3 regions of the Marinomonas sp. FW-1 genome follow, and region 1 is predicted to be linked to each of the others. Evidence: predicted binding sites of a transcription regulator. Region 1 holds the regulator's gene; each other region holds the start of a gene.

What was found. The regulator sigma-54, encoded in region 1, starts transcription at its own class of promoters, with help from an activator protein. The targets are predictions, from matches to a motif close to TGGCACNNNNNTTGCTNT.
Region 2: the regulator sigma-54 is predicted to act here: its motif matches at 2,969-2,986, upstream of hpxO (FAD-dependent urate hydroxylase HpxO).
Region 3: the regulator sigma-54 is predicted to act here: its motif matches at 2,992-3,009, upstream of glnL (nitrogen regulation protein NR(II)).

The regions. Positions count from the first base shown of each region.
Region 1 covers NZ_CP025987.1:2,219,174-2,226,188, reverse strand. The annotation lists gene C1X04_RS10455 (carbon-nitrogen hydrolase family protein) at 1-434, shown strand, start outside; gene yjgA (ribosome biogenesis factor YjgA) at 507-1,043, opposite strand; gene mgtE (magnesium transporter) at 1,050-2,402, opposite strand; gene C1X04_RS10440 (HPr family phosphocarrier protein) at 2,411-2,680, opposite strand; gene ptsN (PTS IIA-like nitrogen regulatory protein PtsN) at 2,690-3,139, opposite strand; gene C1X04_RS10430 (RNA polymerase factor sigma-54) at 3,157-4,626, opposite strand; gene lptB (LPS export ABC transporter ATP-binding protein) at 4,702-5,427, opposite strand; gene lptA (lipopolysaccharide transport periplasmic protein LptA) at 5,431-5,937, opposite strand; gene lptC (LPS export ABC transporter periplasmic protein LptC) at 5,921-6,496, opposite strand; gene C1X04_RS10410 (calcium/sodium antiporter) at 6,499-7,015, opposite strand, start outside.
Region 2 covers NZ_CP025987.1:1,512,371-1,519,385, reverse strand. The annotation lists gene C1X04_RS07085 (nucleoside deaminase) at 1-459, shown strand, start outside; gene C1X04_RS07080 (isopenicillin N synthase family oxygenase) at 612-1,598, shown strand; gene uraD (2-oxo-4-hydroxy-4-carboxy-5-ureidoimidazoline decarboxylase) at 1,689-2,210, opposite strand; gene uraH (hydroxyisourate hydrolase) at 2,407-2,772, shown strand; gene hpxO (FAD-dependent urate hydroxylase HpxO) at 3,028-4,206, shown strand; gene C1X04_RS07060 (FadR/GntR family transcriptional regulator) at 4,260-4,976, opposite strand; gene C1X04_RS07055 (mandelate racemase/muconate lactonizing enzyme family protein) at 5,226-6,359, shown strand; gene C1X04_RS07050 (TRAP transporter substrate-binding protein) at 6,420-7,015, shown strand, end outside.
Region 3 covers NZ_CP025987.1:3,465,583-3,472,597, reverse strand. The annotation lists gene C1X04_RS16145 (DUF3461 family protein) at 1-271, opposite strand, end outside; gene ntrC (nitrogen regulation protein NR(I)) at 426-1,859, opposite strand; gene glnL (nitrogen regulation protein NR(II)) at 1,856-2,941, opposite strand; gene glnA (glutamate--ammonia ligase) at 3,172-4,578, opposite strand; gene thiI (tRNA uracil 4-sulfurtransferase ThiI) at 4,934-6,385, shown strand; gene typA (translational GTPase TypA) at 6,635-7,015, shown strand, end outside.

The sequences.
Region 1 (7,015 bases):
CTTATAAGGAGTCTGATTTTATAGAGGCGGGTGAGTTGTCATTAAAAGTGGTGGATGTGGATGGCTTTAAAGTGGGTTTAAGCATTTGCTATGACCTGAGGTTTCCTGAGTTATATCGACAACTTGTTAATATGGGGGCTGAAATTTTATTGGTGCCTGCCGCCTTTACTTATGTGACAGGTAAAGCTCACTGGCGCACCTTGTTGTCCGCCCGTGCTATTGAAAATCAATGTTATGTCTTAGGCGTTGGCCAATGTGGTTGGCATAATTCAACAAGGCAAACTTATGGTAATAGTGTTTTGTATTCTCCTTTTGGAGAATGCTTGGCGGATTTGCAAGAAGAGCAGGGGTATTTTGTCTTTGAGGTAGAAAAGCAAAGACTGAATCAATGTCGTCAAAAAATGCCTTGTTTATCCCATCGTAGATTTCAGTAAAAAGCCCTGGTCAGTTTTTTCTGAGCCAGGGCTTTTGTCGAAGTAAATCGCAGTGGGTTTTACTTTTCTGTATTAGTCTTTTAAGCCTAAACGTTTCTCTTCGGCTTCACGCAAAAAACGGAATAATTTCTTACGGTTTGTTGTGTTTGATCCTTGAGACACTTCTTTTTGGGAGAGTCGGATAAGTTGTCTAAGCAGCTGAATGTCTTCGATCTGAGGGTTTTCATCTAGGTATTGGGACAATACTTCTTTACTGTTTTCGCCAATAAGTGCGTCACGCTTAACTTCTAGTTGGTGAAAAAGCTTGTTGTACGCAGCCGATGTTGAATCAAACATAGCCACTCGATTAGCAATGGCCTCATGGTCTTCTGTGCGCATGATCTTGCCGATGTATTGAAGGTGTCTTCTCATGGCTTCGTGTTGTTTTATGCGTCCAGCTTCAACGAAGGCTTCGCGTAAAGTGTCCGACATTTCAACTTTCTTAAGCTGGTTTTTGCTTAAGCCGAGCATTTTTTTACCAAGATCTTGCAAGGCTTCCATTTCACGCTTGATCTGGGTTTTACTTTTAGGAATGTCTTCTTCGTTTTCAAATTGATCAAAGTCTGTCATGGGAACCTATATTAAAAAAATAGTAGCGAGACCTAGGAAGGAAAGGAATCCAATTACGTCGGTCACAGTAGTCAAAATTACGCTGCCAGCAAGGGCAGGGTCGATGCCAATCTTTTTTAAGAAAATTGGCAGAAGTGTACCAGTGGTTGCTGCAAATAGCAGGTTTATTATAGTGGCGCCTGCAATGATATAGGCAATCTTTATGTTGTCAAACCAAAGAGCGGTGAGTGCGGCAATAACGGTTGCCCACAATATGCCATTAAGAAGTCCGACAACAAGTTCTCTATTTAAAAGCCAGCGTGTATTGGTTGCGCCAATCTGGTTCAGTGCGATGCCTCGAATTACCAGTGTCAGTACTTGTGAGCCAGCGATACCGCCCATACTGGCAACAATAGGCATTAATATTGCCAATGCAACCACTTGATCGAGTGTGTTTTGAAATAGTCCAATCACATAAGAGGCGATAAAGGCTGTAATAAGGTTTATGCCAAGCCAAACCGCACGTCGTTTGGTGGTTTTCATAATAGGGGAGAAGGTGTCTTCGTCGTCATCGAGACCTGCCATGCTTAGCATGGAGTGTTCAGCTTCGTCACGAATAACATCGACAACGTCATCGATAGTGATACGACCTAGTAATTTTCTGTTTTCACCATCAATAACGGGAGCGGAGACAAGGTCCATTTTTTCAAATAACTGCGCAACTTCACTTGCAGGTGTCTCTGCATTGATCACAGTAAACTCGGTTTCCATAATGTCACGCACGGTGGCATTAGGGTTGGAAACCAGCAATTTAGTAAGGGGGAGTACACCGAGAAGTTTATCTGAGCGACTGACGACTAATAAACTGTCAGTCATGTCTGGAATCTTTGCGTGCCTGCGAAGATAGCGAAAAACAATGTCCACATTGATATTTGGACGAATTGTTATCGTATCCGTATTCATTAAGCCGCCAGCAGAGTCTTCTGAGTAGCTTAATAGGTCTTCAACTCTTTTTCTGTCTTGCGCCGTCATCGACGCAAGCACTTCTTTCACGATCTTTTCTGGCAGGTGCTGTAATAAGTCGGCTAAGTCATCACTTTCAAAGTGTTCTGAGACGGCGATAAGGCGTTCTGTATTCATGTTTTTCATGAATTGAACGCCAATATCTTCAGTCAGATACTGTAATACTTCGCCTTCGTTTTTGTCTTCGATGAGTTCCCATAAAAGCTTACGCTCTTTTGGCGGAGACGATTCTAATAGTCGAGCAACATCTTGTGCAGGTAGGGCACCATTAAGTAGGTAGCGAATTTGCATTGTGGCACCGGTCTCAAGGGACTCGGTTACCGTTTGCAAATGATTAAGGGTGTTTTGCTCCGACATGATGCTCTTTACTCATCTTCACCGAAACGATTGTTGATTAATTCAACGATCGCGTTAATGGCTTCTTGCTCATCTTCACCATTCGCTTTGATTTTGATTTCGGTGCCTTTTCCTGCAGCAAGCATCATCATTGCCATGATGCTTTTTCCATCCACATTACGCCCATCTTTTTCGATGGTGATATCACAAGAAAAGCGTGTGGTTGTTTCTATGAGTTTGCCTGCTGCACGGGCATGCAAGCCAAGTTTGTTTATAATAACAATAGACTCTTCCAGCATGCTTTATACCTATATTAATGAGTTGAAAATACTGAATAGCTCTTCGTTGCTTTGAGCAGTACGCAGCTTGTCCAATGATTCTGGAGACTGTGCTAATTCTGCAATTTGAGCCAGTGTTGATAGATGTTGGTCACATTCATGTGGCGGAACAATTAACGCAAATATAAGATCGACAGCTTGTTTGTCTATAGAGTCAAAATCGATAGGCGTCTGTAGTGACATTACCACTACAGCGGTGTGATTTGCGGACTCTAGTCGACAATGCGGAATGGCTATTCCATTGCCTATACCAGTACTTCCAAGTTTTTCTCGACCTAGCAGTGCATCATAGACGGCTTCGTTATCACAGTGAAGTCGGTTTGACGCTACTTCCGCGAGGTTTTCTAATACGCGTTTCTTGCTAATGATATCTTGTTTTGCGAGAACGAGGTCTGCTTTTAATAATGATTTCAAGGACATGATAAAATGCTTTCCGTTTAGATCAGTCGTTTGCGTTCATTGGAAGGAGGGATGTTCATCGCCTCACGGTATTTGGCTACAGTCCGTCGAGCAACTTGTATGCCTTGATCTGCCAAAATGGCAGCTAACTTATTATCACTTAAAGGTTTTTTAGCAGGTTCGTCAGCAACAAGTTTTTTGATCATGGCCCTAATTGCTGTCGAAGAGCACTCACCACCAGAGGCTGTATTAACATGGCTCGAAAAGAAATATTTTAATTCAAATATCCCTTTTGGTGTGTGCATGTATTTTTGAGTGGTTACCCTAGATATGGTTGACTCATGCATGCCTACTTCTTCAGCTACGTCATGAAGCACCATTGGTTTCATGGCTTCTTCACCAAGCTCAAAAAAATCGATCTGTCTGCTGACAATGCAGCTGGCTACTTTTAGTAGCGTCTCATTTCTGCTTTGTAAACTTTTCATGAACCATTTAGCTTCTTGTAGTGAGTTTTTGATGTAAGAAGCATCTTCGGCTGTGGCAGCGGTGCTGGCCATGGCGGAATAGGTTTCATTGATTTTTATTGGTGGAAGAGCGTCGTTGTTTAATTCAACTTGCCAAACGTCATTACGTTTTTTGACTGACACGTCAGGAATAACGTAATCGGTATCATCGGCATCAATAACCGAGCCTGGGCGCGGGTTTAGTTGTTGAATTAAGCTAATGACTTCTTTTAGCGCTTCATCTTTTAATTTTGTTTTGCGGCTTAGTTGCGCAAAATCTCTATTGCCCAATAAGGGTAAATAATGGTCAATAAGGTTATAGGTGCTTTTGTATAGAGGGTGAGTCTGGAAAGCTTCTAATTGCACCAACAGACAATCACGTAAATCAATAGAGCAGACGCCGACTGGGTCGAAGCGCTGCAGTCTATGTTGAACCGCAATGACTTCTTCCATTTCTAGGTCTTCAAGTTCAATGCTTAGTGATTCGCAGATGTCGTCAGGTGTAATGCTTAAGTATCCATCAGGCTGGACACATTCAATGATGGCATAGGCAATCTCAAGGTCTCTATCAGACATGTGAGTAAGGTTTAGTTGCCAGATAAGATGGTCTTGAATGCTTTCAGCAGGTGCGTTACGGCTTTCAAAATCGCTATCGCCTTCAAAGCTAAGGTTGTCACTGACCGCAGCTGAACTTTGGTAAGTATCATCCCAATTGCTGTCTATGGATAGCTCTTCTGGGATGCTTTCTGTCCATTCGGACTCTAGGCGTGCTTCTTCACCGTTATCTAGAGGTGTTTCTGTTGCGCTTTTTGACTCTATGCTAGCAGGTAACTCATTATGAGTTTGCTCGTCATCATCAAGCTCAAGCAGTGGGTTCGACTCTAGGAACTCATGAATCTCTTGCTTCAAATCCAACGTAGAAAGCTGCAGTAAGCGTATAGCTTGCTGCAGTTGTGGGGTCATGGTTAGCTGTTGACCTAGCTTTAATTGTAAAGACTGCTTCATGGAGCAACTCTTTTTGTTTGAGTGAATTGGAACGAGTTGTGCATACTACTCCCTTTCTACAGCAATGATAAGGGGTTATAGGCGGAAGTCGTCGCCTAAATAGACCTTTTTTACTTGTTCATTGTTGATGACTGTACTGGCATCGCCTGATGCGATGATATAACCATTACCAACAATGTAAGCTTTATCGCAGATGTCGAGGGTTTCTCTGACGTTATGATCGGTAATTAGGACACCGATTCCACTTTCTTGGAGGTGTTTAATTATTTGTTTTATGTCACCAACGGAGATTGGGTCTACTCCAGCAAATGGCTCATCAAGCAGAATGAATTTTGGGTTCATTGCAACCGCTCTTGCTATTTCTACCCGGCGCCTTTCACCTCCTGATAATGCCATTCCTAAGTTGGTGCGGATATGGGTGATATGGAACTCTTCTAAGAGCTCTTCTAATCTTTCATGTTGTTGTGCTTTAGTGAGATTTTTGCGTGTTTCTAAAATCGCTAAAATATTGTCTTCTACAGACATTTTTCTAAAAATAGATGCCTCTTGAGGAAGATAGCCAACACCTTTTTGGGCGCGAGTGTGCATGGCGTCATGGGTGATGTCTATGCCGTCAATAAATATGCCGCCAGCGTCATTGGCGACCATACCAACTATCATATAGAAACAGGTGGTTTTTCCTGCTCCGTTTGGTCCTAATAAACCAACGGCTTGGCCTGATTCAACGGAAATTGAGACGTCTTTTACTACTTTGCGTTTTTTATAGCTTTTTGCAAGGTGTTTTGCTTCTAGTAAGGCCATCTATTATTTTGCCTCAGTAGTTTGTGGCTGTAAGGTCATATTGACGCGACCAGAATCTTTTTTCTCTGCGCTAAAGGTGCCATCTTGGATCATGTAGAGAATGTAATCAGCGGAGATAGAATTCTGCATACGGCTTAGGTATCCATCTCCAGTGATTTCAAGTTTGGATTCGTCGGTTTGGTAGTGGATTTCATTCCCTCTACTGATAACTATGTTGCCATTCCAATCTATTTGTTGACTGAATTTTGCTGGCGACCCTGTGGCTTCTAGGCTGTTAAATCTGCGGGTGCTTGGGTCTGTTGTGACTTTTAAATACTGTGCTTGGATTTCTATGGAGCCTTGTTTTACAAAGACGTTGCCTTTATAGATGGCTTCGCCTGAATTCTGGTCGAAAGAGGCTTCATCAGCTTGAATTTCTAATGGCTTGTTAAGGTCATCTGGTAAAGCGTAAGTGTATTGTCCAATAAGGGCAGAAGTGAGCAACATGCTGGCGTTAATGAGTTGTTTCATAGTTTCCTCGTACAGATCCTGTCATCACGACTTCTTCTGAGTTTATAAAGGTTGTAATCTTATTCGCGGAGGTTTTTCCTTGGGTTGATATCAAGGTAGCAGCTCCGTAGCTGGTCAATGATTTGTCTTTGTCTACGTAGTGCATGTTGTCCGAGCTAAGCTGGATGTCTTCAGACTGCTGATATTTTTTCGTTGCTCTTACGTTGTCTGTTAATAGAATATCATTACTTCCGTCTTCAATAACCCCTTTATCTGCTTTTCCATGCCATTGTCCCGATTCTGAATATCGGGCAACACTAGGCTGTTCGAGCAAGGTTTTCTCTTTAAGGTCATAGTGAGAGGTTTGTTTGGCGTTCAGTGTTTCGATTAGCCCTCCATTTTCATCAAACTCTTTTACCTGCACATCGGTGATGAAATAATCGGGCGAGCCACGAAGTGCATCGCTTTCGACTAAGTTTCTTGATGGCTTTGTGCTGTACCAGCTAATCGAAGCAATAACCACAGTTACTGCCGCTAATAGTAGAATGTTTCTGGTTTTAAGTGTCTTTGCTAAATTCATTGTTATGGCGCGCCATTCGTACTGATTGCAAATATATATATGCCATAGGATGCAATGAAAGGCAGGCCTATCCATCTAGGGATTGCATTGCTCTTAGATTTTTTGAATATAAAGATGGCAATAGCAAGTGCGACCGTTAATCCTAGTACCCAAGGGAAATCACGCTGCACGACACTTGGGTCGATTATGCCGGGGGCGATCAGTGCTGGTAAAGGTAATACGGTGGCTAGGTTAAATACGTTTGAACCTAGTACGTTGCCAATGGCGATATCATGATGTCCTTTTCTCACACTACTAACAGAAGCTGCTAACTCAGGAAGGCTGGTTCCAACTGCAACGATAGTCAGGCCAATAACTAGCTCGCTCACTCCCAAAGCAGTCGCTATGCCAATGGCGCCCCAAACTAGAAGTTTAGAGCTACCTATGAGTACAACCAGTCCAATTAACGCAATGATTAAGGATTTTAATGTTGATGAGCCATCATCTGCGGGAAGCTCTTCTTTTAGTTCGCTTTCCAAA
Region 2 (7,015 bases), 710 kb from region 1:
GACACAGGTTTTTTACGCCAAAGCTTTGCCCTAGCGGATGAGGCCAAACAACAAGGCATTCACCCGTTTGCGGCGATCTTAGTCGACGGCGAAGACAATGTACTGATGACCCAAGTGAACGGCTACTTGCCCGACTTCGATATGACAGGCCACGCCGAGCGCAAGTTAATGACACGCGCCAGCAAGGCGTATCGTCCAGACTTTATGGCAAAGTGCACCATGTATGTTTCCGCTGAGCCTTGTGCCATGTGCGCAGGTTCCGCTTATTGGGCAGGATTAGGACGCCTTGTGTATGGATTGAGCGAAGACCGCTTAAAGCAAATCACTGGCAACCACCCAGAAAACCCGACTTTGGCTTTACCTTGTCGTACCGTATTTGAATCGGGACAACGAAAAGTGGAAGTCATTGGGCCTTGTCTTGAAGAAGAGGCCGCAAAATTGCATGAGGGTGTTTGGTAACACGAAATAATCGGAGTAGAAGCAGTCAGACGCGCTCTATTACTCTGTCACTCTATAAAAAGAGTAAGAGTAGAGTACGTTCGGTCATTGCTCCATTTTCCACTAGGCAGAAGCGCCTAGTCATTTTAAACCTAGGAGAATGGGAGAAAACCATGACGAATGCATATTCACTTGAAGAACTACAACGCGAAACCACCTTTGGTGGCGCAGGAGAAGACACCAACGATAGAGAAATTCGCATCATCGACATGAGCGATTTTGAAAATCGTCGAGAAGAAATCACCGAGCAACTTTGGCTTGCCGCAACCGAAATCGGTTTCTTCCAATTAAGCAACCACGGTATCGATCCTGAAGAAATAAAAGCCGCCTTCAAAGAGTCCGAGCGTTTTTTTAACCTTCCTGAAAGTATTAAAAGCAAATACCCAAGACCAAAAAGTGTCAACGCCGGCTGGGAAAGTCGCAGCCAGATCCGCCCTTCTACTGGCACTAAGGACCAAAAAGAGTCTTATCAGATTACCCAATACCACATGGACAATTTGTGGCCTTCTGAAGACGAGTTGCCAAACTTTCAAGCCAATACGCTACGTTTTGAAAAACAATGCTGGGAAGTCGGCATGAAGGTGTTGTCTTGCTTTGCGGACAAGCTCGGCTTTGATCGAGACTTCTTTAGCAAAGCACACGACCCACGTCAGCCAGACTATCAAAGCACCTTGCGCTTGTTGCATTATTACGCCACTGAAGGCGTCACCGAGCAAGGTAATATCTGGCGTGCTGGTGCCCATACGGATTTCGATTGTTTGACTTTATTGTTCCAACACGAAGGACACGGCGGTTTACAGGTTTGCCCAGGTGCGGAAGCAGAAACCCAACGCTGGACAAGCATTCCGCCCCTTGGCGGCGTGATCACTTGCAACATCGGCGATATGCTCATGCGCTGGAGTGACGACCAACTTAAATCCAACCTGCACAGGGTGCGTCAGCCACGAATCGATGAATACTGCGGCAGCCGTCATTCCATTGCCTTCTTCTGCCAAGCCAACAAAACACAGATCATCCAAGGCCCAGCAAAACGCTACCAACCTATCAGCGCAGCAGACTTTTTGACGCAACGCATTCAGGCAAACTTTGTCGATAAATAAGCCTTCGATTTTCACTACTCGCTAACAAAAAAACCGCCACCGATGCTTAACCATCGATGGCGGTTTTTATATGAATCGGTAGGCGCAATTTCACAAATCCGCCAATCTGAACCCTGCAATTTTATGTACTTCGCTCATGGCTCGGTCAAACTCAGTTTGCCAGTCATTGGGCGTTCTGGCTTCAAAGCCTGCAAGTATCTGCTCTTTGGTCGCGCCTTTCACGGCCATGATGAAGGGAAAACCAAACTTCGCTCGATAGGTATCGTTCAGCTGTAGAAAGTACGCAAGTTCTTCTTCTGAACATTGATCCAACCCTGCTCCGGCTTGCTCTGATGTAGAAGCATCCGTTAATTCTCCCGCTATAGCCGCTTTGCCAGCCAAGTCAGGATGAGCACGCAACAACAGCAGTTTCTGCTCGTCTGTGCTTTGCTCCACGATGTCAGCCATGGCCTCTTTCACTTTGTCGATACTGTCAAAATATTCGGCAGGATGCGCAACTTTCTGTCGCCACAATTCTTCTGCTACCCAAGTCGAATGCTCATAAATATTGCTGAATAACGCGATAAAATCCGCTTCTTCCATTTGACTAATCGCAGCTAACGGGTCGTGCATAATAGGACTCCAATCTCCAATTTTTATCTAAGAACATCTCTATGAATGACAAAAATGCGTACCATAGGAACATATGGCACAAATATTGACTACTATGAAACAATATTTTCAATTCCATTTCACTTATTAAAGGCTCTACTTGCAAGAAACAGGCAAGGTAAGCCACACTTTTAAAAATAGCAGCTAAGGACAAACAATGGGATATCTAACGACTCATATACTAGACACAACAAAAGGCATTGCCGCCGCAGGCGTTAAAATTCGTCTTTATCAACGCATGTCAGAAGATCAGCGACAGCTGATTCATAGCACTGTGTCCAATAGTGATGGACGCTGTGATCAGCCTTTGTTGCAAGCTGACAGCTTCTCTGTGGGCGTGTATGAACTGGAATACGCTATTGATGAATACTTTGCCGATGGCACCAACCAAGACAGTAAACAAGACGGTCCAAGCTTTTTAAATACCGTGGTAATTCGGTTCGGTATCAGCGATGAAAACGCCCATTATCATATTCCACTGCTTGTCTCGCCTTATTCTTACAGCACGTATCGTGGTAGCTAGTTTTTCGTATTTAGAGCCCAGACTAAGCGAGCCAGAATAGAGCAAAAAGCACTAATTCCGCACCAAGATAGTCCACTTCCTGCCCTATCGGTCAAAGAAGAAAACTCGCCTATTTCTTCTTTGACCCACACCCAAAGATTACCAATCCCTCTAAAACAAAGGTTTCACATATAAAAATATAGGTTCATTTGTTTCATGGCATATTTATTGCGAATGCTCTTCCTTATTCGCTATTAAGAATTTGAGGAAAATCCTATGAAAGCACTCGTGATAGGCGCAGGTATCGGCGGAATGTCAGCAGCAGCAGCGCTAAAGCAACAAGGCATCGAATGCGATATTTTTGAAGCGGTGAAAGAAATCAAACCCGTGGGAGCAGCACTTTCTATTTGGTCTAACGGCGTGAAATGCATGAACCATTTAGGCATGGGCAGCATTATGGACGAACTCGGTGGCCCGATGCACAACATGGCGTATCACGACGGTTTAACTGGAAGCGTGATGACACAATTCAGCCTTGCGCCCCTGGTTGATGCGGTTGGCGAACGCCCTTGTCCTGTTTCGCGAGCGGACTTACAAAGCCAAATGATCGACTGGTGGGGGCGCGATAAAGTTCAATTTGGCAAGCGCATTGAAAAAGTCGAACAAAGCGACACGGCCGTCACTGCGTATTTTACCGATGGCACCAGCGCAACAGGCGGCTTCATGATTGCCGCCGACGGTACGCATTCCGTGGTGCGCGCTGACGTGATTGGCTATCAAACCGAGCGCCGTTACGCCGATTATGTAAACTGGAATGGCTTAGTAGAAATAGATGAGAACATTGCTCCTGCCGACCAATGGACCACTTTTGTTGGCGAAGGCAAACGTGTTTCCATCATGCCCATCGCGAATGATCGCTTTTACTTCTTTTTTGATGTGCCATTACCAAAAGGCCTAGCAGAAGACAGAAGCACTGTGGTGGCGGATCTCACCCGCTACTTTGCTGGTTGGGCGGAACCCGTTCAAAAACTGATTGCAGCGATTAATCCAGAAACCACTAACCGTATCGAAATCCATGATATCGAGCCATTCGATACTTTGGTGAAAGGCAATATTGCGCTACTGGGTGACGCTGCTCACAGCACAACACCAGACATTGGCCAAGGCGGTTGCTCCGCACTAGAAGACGCTGTTGTTCTAGGACAGTGTTTTGCAGATCAATTTGGAATGAAAGGGAAAACGGTTGCGGGTGTTCTTGCCGCTTTGCAGCAATACGAAGAAGAACGCCGTTTTCGCGTTAAAGATCTTGTGCTAAAAGCTCGCAAACGCTGTGATGTTACCCATGGCAAAGACATGCAAGAAACCCAAGCTTGGTATGATGAACTAAGACACGAAACAGGCGAGAATATTATCGCTGGGTTGCGTAACACTATTATTGGTGGGCCATTGGCGTAATGCTAGTAAATGACTGATAGCGTACAAGTAAAGTGATTACCTACACTGGGTAATCACTTTCTTGCCAGTTTCAAAAAGCGCTCTCTGCTGTTGGTCAGGTGCAAGCGCATTGCTGCCCGCGCAGCGTAAGAATCTCCTCGCTCTATCGCTGCATACACTTCTTCGTGTTCATGGTTCACATGAGACACATCAATACGCTTTCGTGGTACTAAACTGTTTTCCATGTGTTGCATGATATCGACAAAGTAATGATTGCCTGCCGACTTTGCGATTAATAAATGGAAATTAAAATCCGCTGATCCTGCGTCTGATACATGGCCATTTCTGTCGATAGCTCGCAATGCATCCAAGGCTTTGCGGATTTCCACCAGCTGCTCTTCTGTACGTCGTAAGGCGGCTAAACCAGCGATTTCCACTTCCAAACCAATGCGCAGCTCCAAGATTTCCACTGCATCATTGACATAATCAAATGACAAATCCATCGGCCCTTGGCCTTTGTTATTTAAAACAAAGGTGCCTATGCCGTGTCTGGTTTCTACATTTCCTGATGCCTGAAGTCGTTGCAAGGCTTCTCGTACAACGGTTCGGCTGACGCCATGCTCTTGCATGATGTCAGCCTCTTTAGGCAATTTATCCCCCGGAACTAACACCTTATTTTCAATTTTATGCAGTATTTCTTGAACCAATTTCTGCGCCAAATTCCGTTGTGGCTTGTTTTCTCGATGAGGTTCATTAGACGAAATAGCGGACAATAAAGGATCATTTTTCACGTTCGGTCATTCCTAACAACTAGAAAAGTCATCATACAACATATAACAAAAATACGGAAAGTTAAAAAAGTACAAGGCGCTAACGCCCCAATTTCCGCAACAACTCAGGATTAAAGCGTGATAATGCCTCAAAAAGACATATTAACACTCCAAAAAAATAGTCATCGTACCTCTTGACCAATATAAAGTTAGTTGTATGATGTACTACATCAAACGTATAACACTCGATCTAAAGAGATTTTCTTAGCCATGAAAATTACAAAAATAACAATTAGGCGCATCGCGATTCCGTTTACAGCTGGCGTACGACACATCGCTCCCGTAAAAGAGGAAGACAAGTTCAACGGTGCCTCTCCTAACATAGATAAGATGGAGTCACTTCTTGTTGAAGTGGAGACCGATACTGGGCTAATTGGCTGGGGCGAAGCATTCGGACACGCCTCAAATGTCGTTACCTACGCGGCTTTAGAACACCTTGTTGCCCCTATGTTTGTTGGCAAACACATCGCAGAATACGAACAACACCTCTACGCAGCCAAACGTGCATTACACAGTTTCGGCAGTTCTGGCCCTATGCTTTACGCCCTATCCGCTATCGACATTGCCATTTGGGACCTTAAAGCACAGCAAGCCAAACAACCTCTGCATCAATTTCTAGGTGGCAAGAGCGGTAAAATTAGCCTTTACGCCAGCCTAGTAAGTTATGGCAATGAGCCTGAAAAAGTCCGTGAAAACGTCCTACGCACGGCCAAAGCGGGCTTCAAAAAAATAAAATTACACGAAACCACTTATGACGCCGTTGCGGCTGCTCGCCACGCCTTACCTGATGATGTGGAACTCATGGTGGATGTAAATTGCCCTTGGAATCTCGCTGAAGCTACCGCCAAAGTAACCGAGTTAAAACCGCTTAACTTAGGCTGGGTAGAAGAACCCGTTTGGCCTCCTGAAGACACCGCGCAACTTGCCAGCATTAGAAAAATTGGTGTGCCTATCTCTGCCGGTGAAAACGCCTCTGGCCCAGATGGGTTTGAACAGTTATTTAAAGCGGGCGCTATTGATATCGCTCAGCCGAGCGTCAGCAAGATAGGCGGCATCACTGGCATGTACGATGTCTGTGATCGCGCCAAACATCACAATGTAAAAGTAGTCCCACATTGTTTCTACTATGGTGCGGGCATGATAGCGACGGCTCACTTTATCGCTGCCAATATGCCTGAAACGTCATTAGAAATCCCTTTCATTGAATTGGCTGATTTTCTTCACCCACTCAACGAATGCCCTGCGACATACGACCTTGGAAACACTTTCGGATTAGGTTTCTCACCGAAGCCAGAAATCATCGAAAAGTACACTATAGCAAGCTGCTTAATTAGCAATAAATAGCACTATCTTTCTTAGCACAATAAAAACAATCTACGCTTCAAGCGTATTTAGGAGAAGACTATGTTCACACGAAAAACCCTTGCGGCCCTAACCATCACATCAGCGCTTGCCGTCACGCCAGCGGCTTTTGCAGCAAAAATGATTACGGTTGCTAACTTTTTTCCTGATACTCACCCAAACAGTGTCGCTCTAAAAGACACCTTCAAAAAAGATGTCGAAAGCCTTAGTAATGGCGAACTGAAAGTAAAAGTATTCAGCAATGGTGTATTGGGTGCAGAAGAAAAGCTTTATAACTCTGTCCGAGGCGGCACCATTAATATGGCTATCCTTGGCACAATTATGGACAAAGAAGTAGAAAACGTAGGCATTATCCAACTGCCCTTCTTGTTCAAAAATTACGAACACGCTCAAACTGTATTAAACAGCGAGATCGGTCAAAAATTAGTGAATGATATGGACACCAATACAGGCATGCATTTCCTTGCTTATGGTGTGCAAGGTTTCCGCGTTGTTGCCAGTAACCGTGAAATTTCCTCTATGGATGACTTCAAAGGACTTCGCCTACGCTTTCCTGGCATTACCAGCATGCTAGAAATCGGTAACAACCTAGGTGCGAACATCACACCTTTGCCTATTTCCGAAGTGTTTAGTGCTCT
Region 3 (7,015 bases), 1.2 Mb from region 1:
GTTGTCTACCGACGATTTGCTCAAGCTCTTCCATTGCACGCAATACAATTAAAGACGGTTCTTGTACTTGTCGATAAGTTTGTTGGCCGCCGTCGGCTAATACGGTTTTAGTCGAGCGACCAAATTTGAATTTTTTACTCTTAGGAAGCAACGAACCTTTTTCACGACGGTAATAAATTTTTAAAACATCGTGGCCGCCTTCATAGCGCAAAGTGAATTTTTCAATGTCCTGTATGCTGGTGATACCCATGGACTGAAGTGTTGGATACATAACAGTTTTCCCGTTTATTGATGAACATTTAGTCGTCTTTAATTAGTAGGGGATTGTGTCGGTAAAAGCAAGTCTAAAACACCAGAAAGCTGAGATAATGCAGGCAAATAATAAATCAGTGTGCCTGCATCACTCTTTTCCTAATGAGGATTAATTAATCTTCATCTTGTTCCGCGTGATCAATGTTCAACTCTTTGATTTTTCGGGTTAGCGTATTGCGTCCCCAGCCTAAAAGCAGAGAAGCATCGCGACGGCGGCCGCCAGTATGAGCCAGTGCCGTTTCTATCATAATGCGCTCGAATTTTGGTACGGCTTGATCAAGAATGCCTTTTTGACCCGTTGCGAGGGTGCTGTCTACCCAATTCTTCAGAGCTTCTTCCCATGATGCAAAGGGTTGCTCATGCGGAACCGCTGCGAGCAGTTCAGGTGGTAAGTCTTCTACTAAGACTTCACGTCCTGATGCCATTACAATCAACCAGCGGCAGGTATTTTCTAGCTGTCTAACGTTGCCCGGCCAGTCCAGTTGAGTCAGATAGTTCTCAGTCTCTTTGGTGAGTTGTTTAGGCTCAACGGCAAGCTCTTCAGCAGCACGGCTCAAGAAGTGACGAGCAAGCTTCGGAATGTCTTCTCGACGCTCTGCCAGTTTAGGTAAATGAATTCGGATGACGTTTAGGCGATGGAACAAATCTTCGCGGAACGACCCTTTCTGTACCAAGCTTTCTAAATTTTGGTGTGTGGCTGCAATAATACGAACATCGACTTTCACTGGGGTGTGTCCACCCACTCGATAGAATTCTCCGTCTGCTAGAACTCGTAATAGGCGCGTTTGAGTTTCCGCTGGCATATCACCAATTTCATCTAGAAACAGAGTACCGCCATTGGCTTGTTCAAATCGGCCTCGTCGCTGTGTATTAGCACCGGTAAAGGCGCCTTTTTCATGACCAAACAACTCAGATTCAATTAGGTCATGGGGAATCGCTGCCATGTTTAAGGCGATAAACGGGTTTGCTGCGCGAGGGCTGTGTGTGTGCAGTGCTTGAGCAACCAGCTCTTTACCCGTACCGGATTCACCATTGATCAGTACAGTTATATTAGAATTGGCGAGTCGACCAATCGCACGAAACACTTCCTGCATGGCTGGCGCTTCACCAATAATCTCTTTGTCTACTTGTTGCTCAGCTTCAACTTCCATATCGTCAGTGCTGGGGCGTGCATTGCGGTGATGCAGCATGGCACGTTTGACAAGGCTAACGGCTTCTTCGACATCGAAAGGCTTAGGTAAATATTCAAAAGCGCCACCTTGATATGAGGCCACTGCACTTTCTAAATCTGAATGCGCTGTCATGATAATGACAGGTAAATAAGGGTGGTCTTTCTGAAGCTTTTCAAGCAGCGCCAAACCGTCCATACCCGGCATCCGAATGTCACTGATGATGGCGCTTGGTTGTTCTTTATCGATAAGATTAACGAGGTTTTCAGCAGAATCAAACAAACGACATTGGATTCCTTCTTGTTCTAATGTCTTCTCTAAAACCCAGCGAATAGAACGATCGTCGTCAACAATCCATACGGTTTCTTCTGGTGTCATGAGTGTTTCTCCTGTTCTTGGACTGTCGTCTCAATGGGTATTAATATATTGAATTCGGTTTTTTGTGGGTAACTGTTGCATTCAATGATCCCGTGATGCTGGTGAATAACGGACTGTGAGATAGACAAGCCTAAACCTGTGCCGTCCGCTCTGCCGCTGACCATGGGATAAAAAAGCGTCTTTAAAATCGCCTCGGGTATACCCGGGCCATTATCGATAATGCTGATTTTGCACACCAAGCGATGGCGCTTGGAACCTATCGTAAATTGTCGCAAAGCACGCGTTACCATATGAATCGTCTTATGGTGATTGTCTTGGTCTTCCATTAGTGCCTGCATGGCGTTGCGAGTGATATTGAGTAACGCTTGTATCAGCTGTGACTCGTCACCGATTAAATCTGGGATACTAGGGTCGTAGTCTCGGATGACTTTAATCTGATTCTCTGTTTCAACCGAAATAAGCTGTCTAACACGCTCAATCACTTTGTGAATGTTGAGAGGTTTGTTTTTTGGCAGCTGTCTTGGCCCTAAGAGACGATCAACGAGATCTCGTAAACGATCAGACTCTTCAATAATGACCTGTGTGTAATCATTTAGAGCTTCATCGGTAAAGGCGCGGCTAATGAGCTGAGCGGCTCCACGAATACCGCCTAAGGGGTTTTTAATTTCATGGGCTAGACCTCGCACAAGCTCTTTACTGCTTTCATGATTCGCAATGAGCTCGTCTTCTTGCGAAATCCGCTTCATTCGATCTCGTGGATATAACTCGATAATCAAGCTTTCTGTATTATTGGTCGTGCCCATAACAGGTGTAACGGTGTAATCGCAGAACAGTTTTTTGTTATTACTGCACTCAATTTCTGCTTCACGTTTTGTGAATGGGTGACCCGATTCAATGGCAGAATACAAAGCTTGAATGCTTTCTTCGTTTTCCCTAAAGGCAACGCTGATGTCGTTGCCATAGATTCGACGACGGCTAACAGCTAACAACATTTCGGCAGCAGGGTTTAAATATTCAATTTGAAGTTGATCGTTTAATTGAACAACAGCAGTGGATAAATGGTCGATTAGTAAACTATACACAGACAGCGCCTCTCTGTTGACTCCTGCTTTTATGACTTTCTTCTAATACAGTTGCAAAAAGCGAACCAACATTGGGCAGCTTTGAGTAGCTTGTTTATTAAGGTTTTTGTCATTTGGATAAAAACATTATGCACCATAATTGTGCGCAATGGTTGTGAGGTTTTTTTTAGGGCAAAAAAAAGCCCTGATTTGTATCAGGGCTTTTCGTATTTTATTAACCGCTATTGCGATTAAACGCTGTAGTAAAGTTCGAACTCAAGTGGGTGAGTTGTCATTGCTACACGCTGCGCTTCGCCAGACTTAAGATCGATGTAAGCGTCGATCATGTCGTCAGAGAATACACCGCCTTGAGTCAAGAATGCACGGTCTTCGTCTAGGCACTTAAGTGCTTCTTCTAGGCTGCCAGCAACCTGTGGGATAGCCAAAGCTTCTTCAGCTGGAAGGTCGTACAAGTCTTTATCTGCTGCATCGCCAGGGTGAATCTTGTTTTTGATACCGTCGATACCAGCCATCAACATTGCTGCGAATGCTAGGTATGGGTTTGCGGTTGGATCAGGGAAACGAGCTTCAATACGTTTGCCTTTAGGGCTTGCAACGTATGGGATACGGATAGAAGCAGAACGGTTGCGTGCAGAGTACGCAAGCATTACAGGTGCTTCGAAGTGAGGGACAAGACGCTTGTAAGAGTTAGTTGAAGCGTTAGTGAACGCGTTCAATGCTTTAGCGTGCTTAATGATACCGCCAATGTAGTAAAGCGCCATTTCAGATAGGCCAGCGTATTGGTCACCAGCGAATTGGTTAGTGCCATCTTTCCAGAAAGATTGGTGAACGTGCATACCAGAACCGTTGTCACCAACGATTGGTTTAGGCATGAACGTCGCTGTTTTACCGTAAGCGTGAGCTACGTTATGAACGCAGTACTTAAGGATTTGAACTTCGTCTGCTTTTTTAACTAGAGTGTTGAATTTAACACCGATTTCGTTTTGACCAGCAGTCGCCACTTCGTGGTGATGAACTTCAACAACCAAGCCCATTGTTTCCATTGCGCCACACATAGCGCTACGAAGGTCGTGGTGAGAGTCTACTGGTGGTACTGGGAAATAACCGCCTTTAACGAAAGGACGGTGGCCCATGTTGCCGCCTTCAAATTTTTTGTTAGAAGACCAAGCGGCTTCTTCAGAGTTGATTTCTACTGTGCTACCAGACATGTCTGTTTTCCAGCGAACATCGTCAAAAATGAAGAACTCTGGCTCTGGACCGAAGAATGCAGTGTCGCCAAGGCCAGTAGATTTAAGGAATTCTTCAGCGCGAAGTGCTACAGAGCGTGGGTCACGGTCGTAGCCTTGCATTGTAGAAGGCTCGATGATGTTACAACGAACAATAACAGTCGCTTCTTCTGTGAAAGGATCGATAATAGCAGTATCGTCCTGAGGCATCATGATCATGTCAGATTCGTTAATGCCTTTCCAACCAGCGATTGATGATCCATCAAACATCTGACCGTTTTCAAAAAACTCTTCATCTACCGTAATAGCTGGAATAGATACGTGTTGTTCTTTACCTTTAAAATCGGTAAAGCGAAGGTCAACCCACTTCGCGTCGTGCTCAGCAATCAAGGCAAGGGTCTTGTTTGACATAGTTGTTCTCCAGTCGTAGTTAAAGCGAAATTGTTTTTCGTTGTAAAAGGCGCTTTATTTAAAATAATACAAAGCACCGTTTGTCGAGTTATTTATCAAACATAAGTAAGCACAACTTGTGCCAGAAATCTGTGCGAGCCAATAAGTCTTTATTTTACAATTAGATAGAGCGTTCCAATTATAAATTGCACTTATTTGTGGCTCGTTAGGAGGGTAAGCAAAACAGTTTTTGCACTTAAAAGGTGCGCTTTTTGGTGTTTTGTATTCTTTTGGTGCGAATTTAGCGTTTTCGTATCGAATGGCTTTTCTTTATACTGTGCGCCTTTATAAATATCCGGTATAAACCACAATCCCTATGAAATTTATTGTTAAGTTCTTTGCAGAAATCACCATCAAAAGTCGCCCTGTTCGAAAAGCTTTTATTAAGCAGCTTCGACATAATGTTAAGTTGGTTCTTAAAAAGCACGATGCTGATGTTGTCGTATCAGGTAACTGGGATTTCATCGAAGTGTTTTCTGATAAAGATGAATTGCGGGAAGAGTTTACAGAAGCGCTTTCTAATATTGCTGGTATAGCGCATTTTCAATTTGTACGTGAATTCCCTTTAGTTGATCTAGATGACATCGTTGAACAAGCCATCACATCTTATGGTGATGTCATTAAAGATGCCGTGTTTGCTGTCCGAGTGAAACGAGTGGGTCATCATGACTTTACCTCGGTAGATGCAGAGAGACACATCGGTGGCTGTTTAAAAGCACGTTGTGGTGCTTTGGCAGTACGCTTAAAAAATCCTGAAGTATTGGTGCCGATCGATATTCGAGATAATCGAGTATGGATGATTGAGCAACGTGTAGAAGGGCTTGGAGGTTATCCACTAGGTTCGCAAGACTGTGTATTGTCTCTAATGTCTGGCGGGTATGACTCAACAGTGAGCTCTTATCTCACAATGAGTCGAGGCTTGAAAACACATTTCTGCTTCTTTAACCTTGGTGGTGATGCTCACGAAATTGGCGTAAAGCAAGTTTCTAATTTCCTTTGGGAGAAATACGGCTCAACTTTGAATGTGAAATTCATCACCGTACCTTTCGAGGCGGTTGTGGGTGAGATTCTTACCAAAGTCGATAACTCTGAAATGGGCGTTATTCTAAAACGCATGATGTTGCGAGCGGCCTCTAAGTTAATGCCTGAGGTAGGCGCAAAAGCGTTGGTAACAGGGGAAAGCGTTGCCCAGGTTTCTAGCCAAACATTGGTGAATTTAAAAGTCATTGACCAAGTAACAGAAGAGCTTGTGCTGCGCCCTCTGATTACTTCAAATAAACAAGAAATTATCGATAAGGCCATTGAGATTGGTACCGCACCTTTTGCGGCGAGTATGCCAGAGTTTTGTGGTGTTATCTCAGTAAAGCCCACCACACGTGCTAAAATGCATCGTGTAGAGAAACAAGAGTCCAATTTTGACTTTTCAGTATTGGAAAGTGCCATCGAAAACGCACAGATCATGTCCATTCAAAATGTCATGGAGGATGTGTCTAAGCAATATCAGGGCGAAGTGCCTGTTGTCCGTATGCCGGTTGGTGACGAAGTCATTATTGATATTCGCCATCCTGATGAAGCGAGTAATCGACCTTTAAAAGTCAGTGGTCGTCCAGTGAAGGTGATTCCATTTTTTGCACTCGAATCTAATTGGGCTGATTTGGATAAAGATGTAACGCATTTATTGTATTGCGGTAAAGGCGTAATGAGTCGTATGCATGCTTCTTTCCTTTTAGGTAAAGGGCATGAGAACGTAGGTGTTTACCTACCATAAATAAGTACTAATAAGCGGTAGCATTTTTGTAGTAAATGAATGCTATCGTTTATATTTGAATGTGCATTGTTACTCTATTGAATTATTTTTGTGGACTTTTTTTGTCACTTTAATGGGATATTGATCAATATAAGGGTACAATTGCGCGAATTTTACCCCGCACCAAGATCCGAGACGCTTGAAGAGCATGCCTGCCCGTATCAAGCGGCGGTATATCTTTTTGCTCACGCTAAATGCAGAGAACTATAAATGTCTAATGATATCAATAAGTTACGTAACGTAGCTATTATTGCCCACGTTGACCATGGTAAAACTACCTTGGTTGATCAGCTATTAAGCCAATCTGGTACACTGGATCGTAAGGACCTAGGTTCTGAACGAATCATGGACTCGAACGATCAAGAGAAAGAACGTGGTATCACGATTTTGGCGAAAAACACGTCAATCATGTGGAACGACTACCGTATTAATATCGTTGATACACCTGGACACGCCGACTTCGGTGGTGAGGTTGAACGTGTATTGTCTATGGTTGACTCTGTACTTTTGTTGGTTGACGCTGTTGATGGTCCAATGCCACAAACACGTTTCGTAACTTCAAAAGCATTTGAGCGTGGTCTACGTCCGATC